2 regions of the Weizmannia sp. FSL K6-0777 genome follow, and region 2 is predicted to be linked to the other one. Evidence: a T-box and tRNA genes for the amino acid it is inferred to sense, from the RefSeq annotation. Region 2 holds a T-box; the other holds one or more tRNA genes.

Region 1 (4,192 bases), 490 kb from region 2:
TTTATCCGAGAGAAAATAGTTCATCAGTTCTTGGACATTATCCGGAAAATCCATTTCCCCGCCCCTTAAATTCCTTCTGAGCGCCGCAGCTGTCAATTGGTCTGTACCCGGCGCACGGCCAAGGCCGAGATCAATTCTGCCTGGATAGATGGAACCCAGTGTTCCAAACTGCTCAGCCACGACAAGCGGTGCATGATTTGGAAGCATCACACCGCCAGACCCGACACGGATGGTTTTCGTCCCTGCCGCTATATACCCGACTAAAACAGCCGTTGCAGAGCTGGCTACTCCCACCATATTATGGTGCTCCGCGAGCCAGTATCGTTTGTAGCCCCAATTTTCAACATGCTGTGCGAGGCTTAGGCTATTTTTAAACGAATCTGCCGGTGTCTTTCCAGATAAAACGGGGATCAAATCTAAAACCGAAAATGCAACGTCATTCAACTTTTTTTGACTACCCATTGTCCGCTTCCTTTCCTTCTACTCGTGAAGATAGATCTATTGTAAAATAACAGATTCCCAAAACAAAATGATTTGCCTAACCTGTCCGGTGTATCCCAATGATGAGAACGTTCGTTTATGATACTGAAATTAAGGGAAAATGCAATGAAAAACAGTGCTCGTATGATCGGACCCATGGGCGTTGGGTGTTTCGGGTACAAGCTTCCCAATAGAAGCAGCAGAAAGAGCATTGGTATCCAAACTTCATGAAGTTGGCGAAATGGAAAATAGACTGCTTGTTGAAGCAGTATGCATAACTGGATCAAGCGTTGGAAAGCCCCGTAAAAGTGAACAATCGAGAGAAAACCGGACCTTTTGAAGGAGGGGGTTAGCGATGCAAATTGGCATGGACTTATTAAAATTGATTATGGGCTTTCTTGCGCTCATTTTTTGTCTAAAATGTACCGGCGCCAAAAGCATTTCAAACCTTACGCCAATCGACTTCATCTGGAGCATAATGCTGTCTGAAATCGTCGGCAACGGCCTTTATGACCCAAGTGTAAAATGGTACTACATTCTTGTGATGCTTTCTGTTTAGGTCATCATTAAAATCATTTTTGACATCCTCATTTATCGCTATGATAAACTGGAAAAATTCCTTATCGGGGATAAAACGGTGATTATCGATAAAGGAAAAATTAACAAAGTCGTACTGAAAAAAAATAAAATTGATATGAATCAACTGTCGGAGTTATTGAGAAAGCAGGGCGTATTTTTGCTTGATGAAATTGACCAGGCCTATCTTGAAAAAGATGGGACGGTTACGGTGAAAAAAAGAAAAAACAACCCTAGTAAATAGTAGGCTGCCCAGTTCTGTTCTCATTATAAAAGGAAAATCTAAGATAGTATTTCCAAACCTTTCTTATTAGATCAATTCCCTTTTTGTACAAGTTAAAAAACTATAGATACTCACAAGTGTACGCTTTCAAGCAGCCACTTAAATTGGCCTCGGCTTCAATAATATAATTGCAATAAAAAAACGCTTCTCTTTATCTTGAGAAGCGTTCCATTTGGCATCAGCTTTCAATGTGATGCTATTATACCGGTGGTCGGGGTCGAACCGACACTCCCGAAGGAACACGATTTTGAGTCGTGCGCGTCTGCCAATTCCGCCACACCGGCATGATATGATGGAGGCGGCAACCGGAATCGAACCGGTGATAAAGGTTTTGCAGACCTCTGCCTTACCTCTTGGCTATGCCGCCATCAATGGAGCGGAAGACGGGATTCGAACCCGCGACCCCCACCTTGGCAAGGTGATGTTCTACCACTGAACTACTTCCGCATACTGGGCCAGCTGGATTCGAACCAGCGCATGACGGAGTCAAAGTCCGTTGCCTTACCGCTTGGCTATGGCCCAATAAATATGGGGCGGATGGTGGGAATCGAACCCACGAATGCCGGAGCCACAATCCGGTGCGTTAACCACTTCGCCACAACCGCCATCATAATGGCAGGGGCAGTAGGAATCGAACCCACACTGGAGGTTTTGGAGACCTCTGTTCTACCTTTAAACTATGCCCCTTTAAAAAATGGAGGGGGACGGATTCGAACCGCCGAACCCTGAGGGAGCGGATTTACAGTCCGCCGCGTTTAGCCACTTCGCTACCCCTCCATATTGCGTGGTGCCGGCCAGAGGACTTGAACCCCCAACCTACTGATTACAAGTCAGTTGCTCTACCAATTGAGCTAGACCGGCCAAATGGTGGCTCGGGACGGAATCGAACCGCCGACACAAGGATTTTCAGTCCTTTGCTCTACCGACTGAGCTACCGAGCCACAATTATGTAAAATGGATGGCGGTCCCGACGGGAATCGAACCCGCGATCTCCTGCGTGACAGGCAGGCGTGATAACCGCTACACTACGGGACCTTTATATGTAAATTGCGGGGGCAGGATTTGAACCTGCGACCTTCGGGTTATGAGCCCGACGAGCTACCAGACTGCTCCACCCCGCGATGATAAAATGGTGGAGGATGACGGGATCGAACCGCCGACCCTCTGCTTGTAAGGCAGACGCTCTCCCAGCTGAGCTAATCCTCCAGTTATAATGATGACCCGTACGGGATTCGAACCCGTGTTACCGCCGTGAAAGGGCGGTGTCTTAACCGCTTGACCAACGGGCCATATGGATCATGACGGAGAGCAAGGGATTCGAACCCTTGAGACAGCTTTTAGCCGCCTACACGATTTCCAATCGTGCTCCTTCGGCCTCTCGGACAGCTCTCCATGATGGCTCCGCAGGTAGGATTCGAACCTACGACCGATCGGTTAACAGCCGATTGCTCTACCACTGAGCTACTGCGGAATACAAGCCCGGCAGCGTCCTACTCTCGCAGGGGGAAACCCCCAACTACCATCGGCGCTGGAAAGCTTAACTTCCGTGTTCGGGATGGGAACGGGTGTGACCTTTCCGCCATCGCCACCGGACCTTAATGACAAAAATCATTATAACAAAGTTTTCATTTCTTATCAACAGGAATTATGTGATTCCCTGAAAACCGGATGGGAGAAAAAACTGTAAACGGAGAATGCGTTTTTACTTCTAACTTTGAGAATTGTCTAGCTCCAGCGCACCTTTTTCAAGGCGGCCTTCACTTTTCTATTTGGTTAAGTCCTCGATCGATTAGTATCCGTCAGCTCCACGCGTCGCCGCGCTTCCACCCCGGACCTATCAACCTGATCATCTTTCAGGGATCTTACCAGTATAAACTGTGGGAAATCTCATCTTGAGGGGGGCTTCATGCTTAGATGCTTTCAGCACTTATCCCTTCCGCACATAGCTACCCAGCGATGCCTTTGGCAAGACAACTGGTACACCAGCGGTGCGTCCATCCCGGTCCTCTCGTACTAAGGACAGCTCCTCTCAAATTTCCTGCGCCCGCGACGGATAGGGACCGAACTGTCTCACGACGTTCTGAACCCAGCTCGCGTACCGCTTTAATGGGCGAACAGCCCAACCCTTGGGACCGACTACAGCCCCAGGATGCGATGAGCCGACATCGAGGTGCCAAACCTCCCCGTCGATGTGGACTCTTGGGGGAGATCAGCCTGTTATCCCCAGGGTAGCTTTTATCCGTTGAGCGATGGCCCTTCCATGCGGAACCACCGGATCACTAAGCCCGACTTTCGTCCCTGCTCGACTTGTAAGTCTCGCAGTCAAGCTCCCTTATGCCTTTACACTCTGCGAATGATTTCCAACCATTCTGAGGGAACCTTTGGGCGCCTCCGTTACCTTTTAGGAGGCGACCGCCCCAGTCAAACTGCCTGCCTGACACTGTCTCCCACCCCGGTAAGGGGTGCGGGTTAGAATTTCAATACAGCCAGGGTAGTATCCCACCGATGCCTCCGCCGAAGCTGGCGCTCCGGTTTCCAAGGCTCCTACCTATCCTGTACAAGCTGTACCAAAATTCAATATCAGGCTGCAGTAAAGCTCCATGGGGTCTTTCCGTCCTGTCGCGGGTAACCTGCATCTTCACAGGTACTATAATTTCACCGAGTCTCTCGTTGAGACAGTGCCCAGATCGTTACACCTTTCGTGCGGGTCAGAACTTACCTGACAAGGAATTTCGCTACCTTAGGACCGTTATAGTTACGGCCGCCGTTTACTGGGGCTTCAGTTCAGAGCTTCGCCTTACGGCTAACCCCTCTCCTTAACCTTCCAGCACCGGGCAGGTGTCAGCCCCTATA
Region 2 (4,192 bases):
ATTGTAAAGTGCGCGCCCAGCTTCGCCAAATTCGTATTTGTCCGCCAGTTTTGTAACGGTTTCGATCGTTTCGTTCAAACGCGTTAAAATCCATTTGTCAGCGACTGATTTTTCACCGGACAGATCCATTTCTTCGTATTTCAGCCCGTTCATGTTCATGAGTGCAAAACGGGAGGCGTTCCAAATTTTATTGGCGAAATTCCAGACCGCTTCAACTTTTTCGTAACTGAAACGCAAATCCTGGCCCGGTGCGCTACCGGTGGTAAGGAAATAGCGGAGCGAGTCCGCGCCGTATTTGTCGATGACTTCCATCGGGTCGACACCGTTGCCGAGCGATTTGCTCATTTTCCGCCCCTGCTCGTCGCGGACAAGGCCGTGGATCAGAACATCTTTGAACGGGCGCTTGCCGGTAAACGCAAGCCCCTGGAAAATCATCCGCGATACCCAGAAGAAAATGATGTCATAGCCGGTCACAAGCGTATCGGTCGGATAATAACGCTTGTAGTCTTTAGCTTCTTCATCCGGCCAGCCCATTGTCGAAAACGGCCAGAGCGCCGAGCTGAACCACGTATCGAGCACGTCCGGATCCTGTTCCCAGTTTTCAATATCGCGGGGCGGCTCAGTGTCAACATACACTTCGCCGGTTTCTTTATGGTACCAGGCCGGAATCCGGTGGCCCCACCAGAGCTGGCGCGAAATGCACCAGTCGCGGATATTTTCCATCCAGTGCAAGTATGTTTTTTCGAAGCGTACCGGCACAAAATGGACTTTTCCTTCCGACGCCTGCAGTTTTACCGCGGCATCAGCGAGCGGCTGCATTTTCACAAACCATTGCGTCGACAAATACGGTTCGACAACCGCGCCGCTCCGTTCGGAATGGCCGACCGAATGAAGATGGTCTTCCACTTTGACAAGAACGCCAAGTGCTTTCAAGTCCTCCACAATCTGTTTGCGGCATGCAAACCGGTCCATGCCTTTATATTTTCCGGCATTTTCATTCATTGTGCCATCCTCGTTCATCACAAGGATACGTTCGAGGTTGTGGCGGTTCCCGACTTCGAAGTCGTTCGGGTCATGGGCCGGCGTAATTTTTACGGCACCAGAACCAAATGTCATGTCCACATACTCGTCTGCGATAATCGGAATTTCGCGGCCGACGATCGGCAATACAATCGTTTTCCCGATTAATTGTTTGTATCGTTCATCATCCGGATGGACAGCGACCGCCGTATCACCGAGCATCGTTTCCGGGCGCGTTGTCGCGATTTCGATCGTGCCGGAACCGTCGCTTAACGGGTATGCCAGATGGTAAAATGCGCCCTGCACCTCTTTGTAGACGACTTCAATATCGGAAAGTGCCGTTTTCGTTTCCGGATCCCAGTTGATGATATACTCGCCACGGTAAATCAAGCCTTTTTTATAAAGCGAAACAAATACTTCTTTTACAGCTTTTGACAGCCCTTCATCGAGCGTAAAACGTTCGCGCGAATAATCGAGCCCGAGGCCAAGTTTTGCCCATTGTTTGCGGATAAATTGAGCGTATTCCGCTTTCCATTTCCATGCTTCTTCCATAAATTTTTCGCGGCCGAGATCATAGCGGGATTTGCCTTCTTCACGCAGTTTGGCTTCCACCTTTGCCTGTGTTGCAATCCCGGCGTGGTCCATCCCCGGCAGCCAGAGCACATCATAGCCTTGCATCCGTTTCATCCGGGTTAAAATATCCTGTAAAGCCGTATCCCAGGCATGGCCGAGGTGGAGCTTCCCGGTTACGTTCGGCGGCGGAATCACAATCGTGTACGGTTTCTTTTCCGGATCGCCTTTTGCTTCGAAAAATTTGCCGTTCACCCACCATTCATAGCGCCCTTTTTCAACAGCCTGCGGATCATATTTGGTCGGCATGCTGATGTCCTGCTGTTCCATTTGCATCATTCCTTTCTGCGTCTTTTACGGATAAACACAAAAACTCCCTTCGTCATAAAAGGACGAAAGGAGTCTGTTCGCGGTACCACCTTTTTTCACGGGCAAACGGATGCCCGGCACTCTCGGGTCAGTAACGGCACTTCGCCGGCTTTTGCTACTTTCGGTTTCACAAAAGCTACTCCCGGGCGACCTTCCAGCCTGTTTCGCATAGGAAATCTTTCAGCAGCTGATTTCCCTCTCTGCATGGAAACAAAATCTGTACTCTTCCCGTTCATTGTACTTTGATTTTTGAAATTGACTATAGTTTATGGTATCGGTTTTTGTGAAAATCGTCAATAGCATTGCCCATTTTTAGAAAAAATATGCGGCGGATGCACTGATCCGCCCGCTTTTCATACATTATTTTTGAGGGATAGGTGGATGATGATGAAGAAAAAAATTGACAAACAGGCCGTCCGTACATGGGCGCGGAATGCAAAAAAAGTGTGCAAGCAGCTGATTCTTCCGTTCTCCGTCTTTCAGGCCATCCGTACGATTATTTTTCCGACGACGTTTGACGTTTTGCTGCTTGCCATATTTATTCTCATTTATCTCGGGTTTCAGTATGAATGGTTTTAGTGGCCGTTCCTGCTTTTCATGACGCGGGGGCGGCCCCTTGTGACAACTGCATGACGACATACTCGGTATTTTTCATTCGCCAGTACTTTTCCTGCAGTTTCGCGACTGCTCTCGCTTCATGGCGTTTTCCTTCATTTGCAAAGTATTCCTCCACGGTTTGGATGATCGGTGCGGGATAAGCGAGATAGCTGAAAAATAAGCTTTTTTCATCTTCTTTCAGCGGAAAATAGCTGAAATAGGTCTTCACCCAATCCACGCAGTCGTCAAACCGGCTCGGATAGGAATCGAGCGTCCGCGACAAGAAGGGAAGCAAGTCATAAAAAGGCGCAGCGTTTTTCGCCAGTTCGAAATTGGTAAAGTACCCGAGCCCGCGTTCATCGTACAAAAAATGCTCCGTTGAAATTTTTCCGTGGATGGTCACCGTTCTCGCTTTCTCCATCTCTTTTGATTGTTCATACCAGTTTTCCAGCTGCCGGATCGAAAATTTGAGCGCCTGGTTCGTTTCATTGTAAAAGGTGCAGTACAACAGGGCAAACGGGGACATATAGACCTGCTCTTCACACCGTTCAAGGAACTCTTCCAAAAAATCCTGCTGCCCGTACCAGCGGGAAAGGGTTTCTTCATAGTATTCCCGCCGTTTTTCTATTGAGATCTCCGTATCTTTGACGGACAAGCTGTGCAGGCGTGCGAGTTCCCTGAACATTTTTTGATGTTTCTCGCCGCGTGCTTCTTTTTCTTCGTTTGGCAGCCAGGGCATTAAATAGTATAATGCCCCGTTATACAGCACCCCGTAACGGCCGTCCAACGCGGGATAGACCGGGACAATACGGTTGTATCCCCGCTGGTACAGAGACTGGACATGCCGGATAAATCCCATCCCGTTTTGCGGTGCAATTTTTTTTAAAGCAAAGATGCCCTGGCCGGTATAAATTTTATACACTTTTCCGTACCGCCCGACATATTCAGCGTTCAGGCCGTAATGCTTTACAATCCGATTGATGTCCTGCTGCGAAAGGTCAGTCACCCGTTTCACCTTCTTAGAGCGCTTCTCCTGAAAAATAGGCGCTTGCTCATTTTCATTCCCCCGCTGCGCCGCATTCGCCGCGGCTTGAACATAGGCGCAATCTAGGTTAAGAATAGCTCGTTTTGCACGCTTCCTTACGCAGGCGCTTAGCCCCTGAATTTCAGATGCATCCTTCACCTAGACGCCCGTGCCTGTGAATGCTCCGGCTCAGTGATTTTTTTCGGCGCGCGCGTTTGCGGGAACGTACAGCACTTGCCCCTCATATACATCCTGGTTCACTTCCAAATGGTTCATCCTTAAAATCTGCTGGACATTGATATTGTATTTTTCAGCAAGCTGGTCGAGCGTCTCCCCGCTTTGGACGATGCAAACCTTTAACTTGGCAGGCTTTTCTTCATCTCTCCGGGCAAAAAAGTCGGCAAGCGAAATAGATTCGTATTTTTGCTTCTTTTTCTTCTTGGCAGCCGAATCCTTTTCTTCCGGCACTTCCTCTATTTTCTCCCCGCTTTCCGGCGACTCTTCCACAATCGTTTCGCTGCTCGCCACAGAAGAAGATTCATCTTTTTCAGGCGATTCTTGCTTGAGATAAGCAGAAGATTCATCTTCCATTGCCTTGCTCTCGATCCGGAA

Evidence for each region. The T-box of region 2 lies ahead of NST70_RS10205 (valine--tRNA ligase). A T-box ahead of a tRNA ligase gene usually reads a tRNA of that ligase, here a tRNA-Val.
Region 1: it has a tRNA-Val gene. The T-box ahead of NST70_RS10205 (valine--tRNA ligase) is inferred to sense a tRNA for this amino acid. The anticodon was not compared.

Annotation. Positions count from the first base shown of each region.
Region 1 covers NZ_CP151971.1:2,623,161-2,627,352, forward strand. The annotation lists gene NST70_RS12600 (LLM class flavin-dependent oxidoreductase) at 1-462, opposite strand, end outside; gene NST70_RS12605 (hypothetical protein) at 836-1,039, shown strand; gene NST70_RS12610 (YetF domain-containing protein) at 1,088-1,300, shown strand; tRNA gene NST70_RS12615 (tRNA-Leu) at 1,542-1,623, opposite strand; tRNA gene NST70_RS12620 (tRNA-Cys) at 1,633-1,706, opposite strand; tRNA gene NST70_RS12625 (tRNA-Gly) at 1,712-1,786, opposite strand; tRNA gene NST70_RS12630 (tRNA-Gln) at 1,790-1,861, opposite strand; tRNA gene NST70_RS12635 (tRNA-His) at 1,869-1,944, opposite strand; tRNA gene NST70_RS12640 (tRNA-Trp) at 1,953-2,026, opposite strand; tRNA gene NST70_RS12645 (tRNA-Tyr) at 2,035-2,116, opposite strand; tRNA gene NST70_RS12650 (tRNA-Thr) at 2,125-2,200, opposite strand; tRNA gene NST70_RS12655 (tRNA-Phe) at 2,205-2,280, opposite strand; tRNA gene NST70_RS12660 (tRNA-Asp) at 2,299-2,374, opposite strand; tRNA gene NST70_RS12665 (tRNA-Met) at 2,387-2,460, opposite strand; tRNA gene NST70_RS12670 (tRNA-Val) at 2,470-2,545, opposite strand; tRNA gene NST70_RS12675 (tRNA-Glu) at 2,557-2,628, opposite strand; tRNA gene NST70_RS12680 (tRNA-Ser) at 2,642-2,731, opposite strand; tRNA gene NST70_RS12685 (tRNA-Asn) at 2,736-2,810, opposite strand; rRNA gene rrf (5S ribosomal RNA) at 2,817-2,932, opposite strand; rRNA gene NST70_RS12695 (23S ribosomal RNA) at 3,109-4,192, opposite strand, start outside.
Region 2 covers NZ_CP151971.1:2,130,218-2,134,409, forward strand. The annotation lists gene NST70_RS10205 (valine--tRNA ligase) at 1-1,920, opposite strand, end outside; T-box leader at 1,976-2,204, opposite strand; gene NST70_RS10210 (hypothetical protein) at 2,347-2,538, shown strand; gene ysxE (spore coat protein YsxE) at 2,555-3,571, opposite strand; gene NST70_RS10220 (LysM peptidoglycan-binding domain-containing protein) at 3,770-4,192, opposite strand, start outside.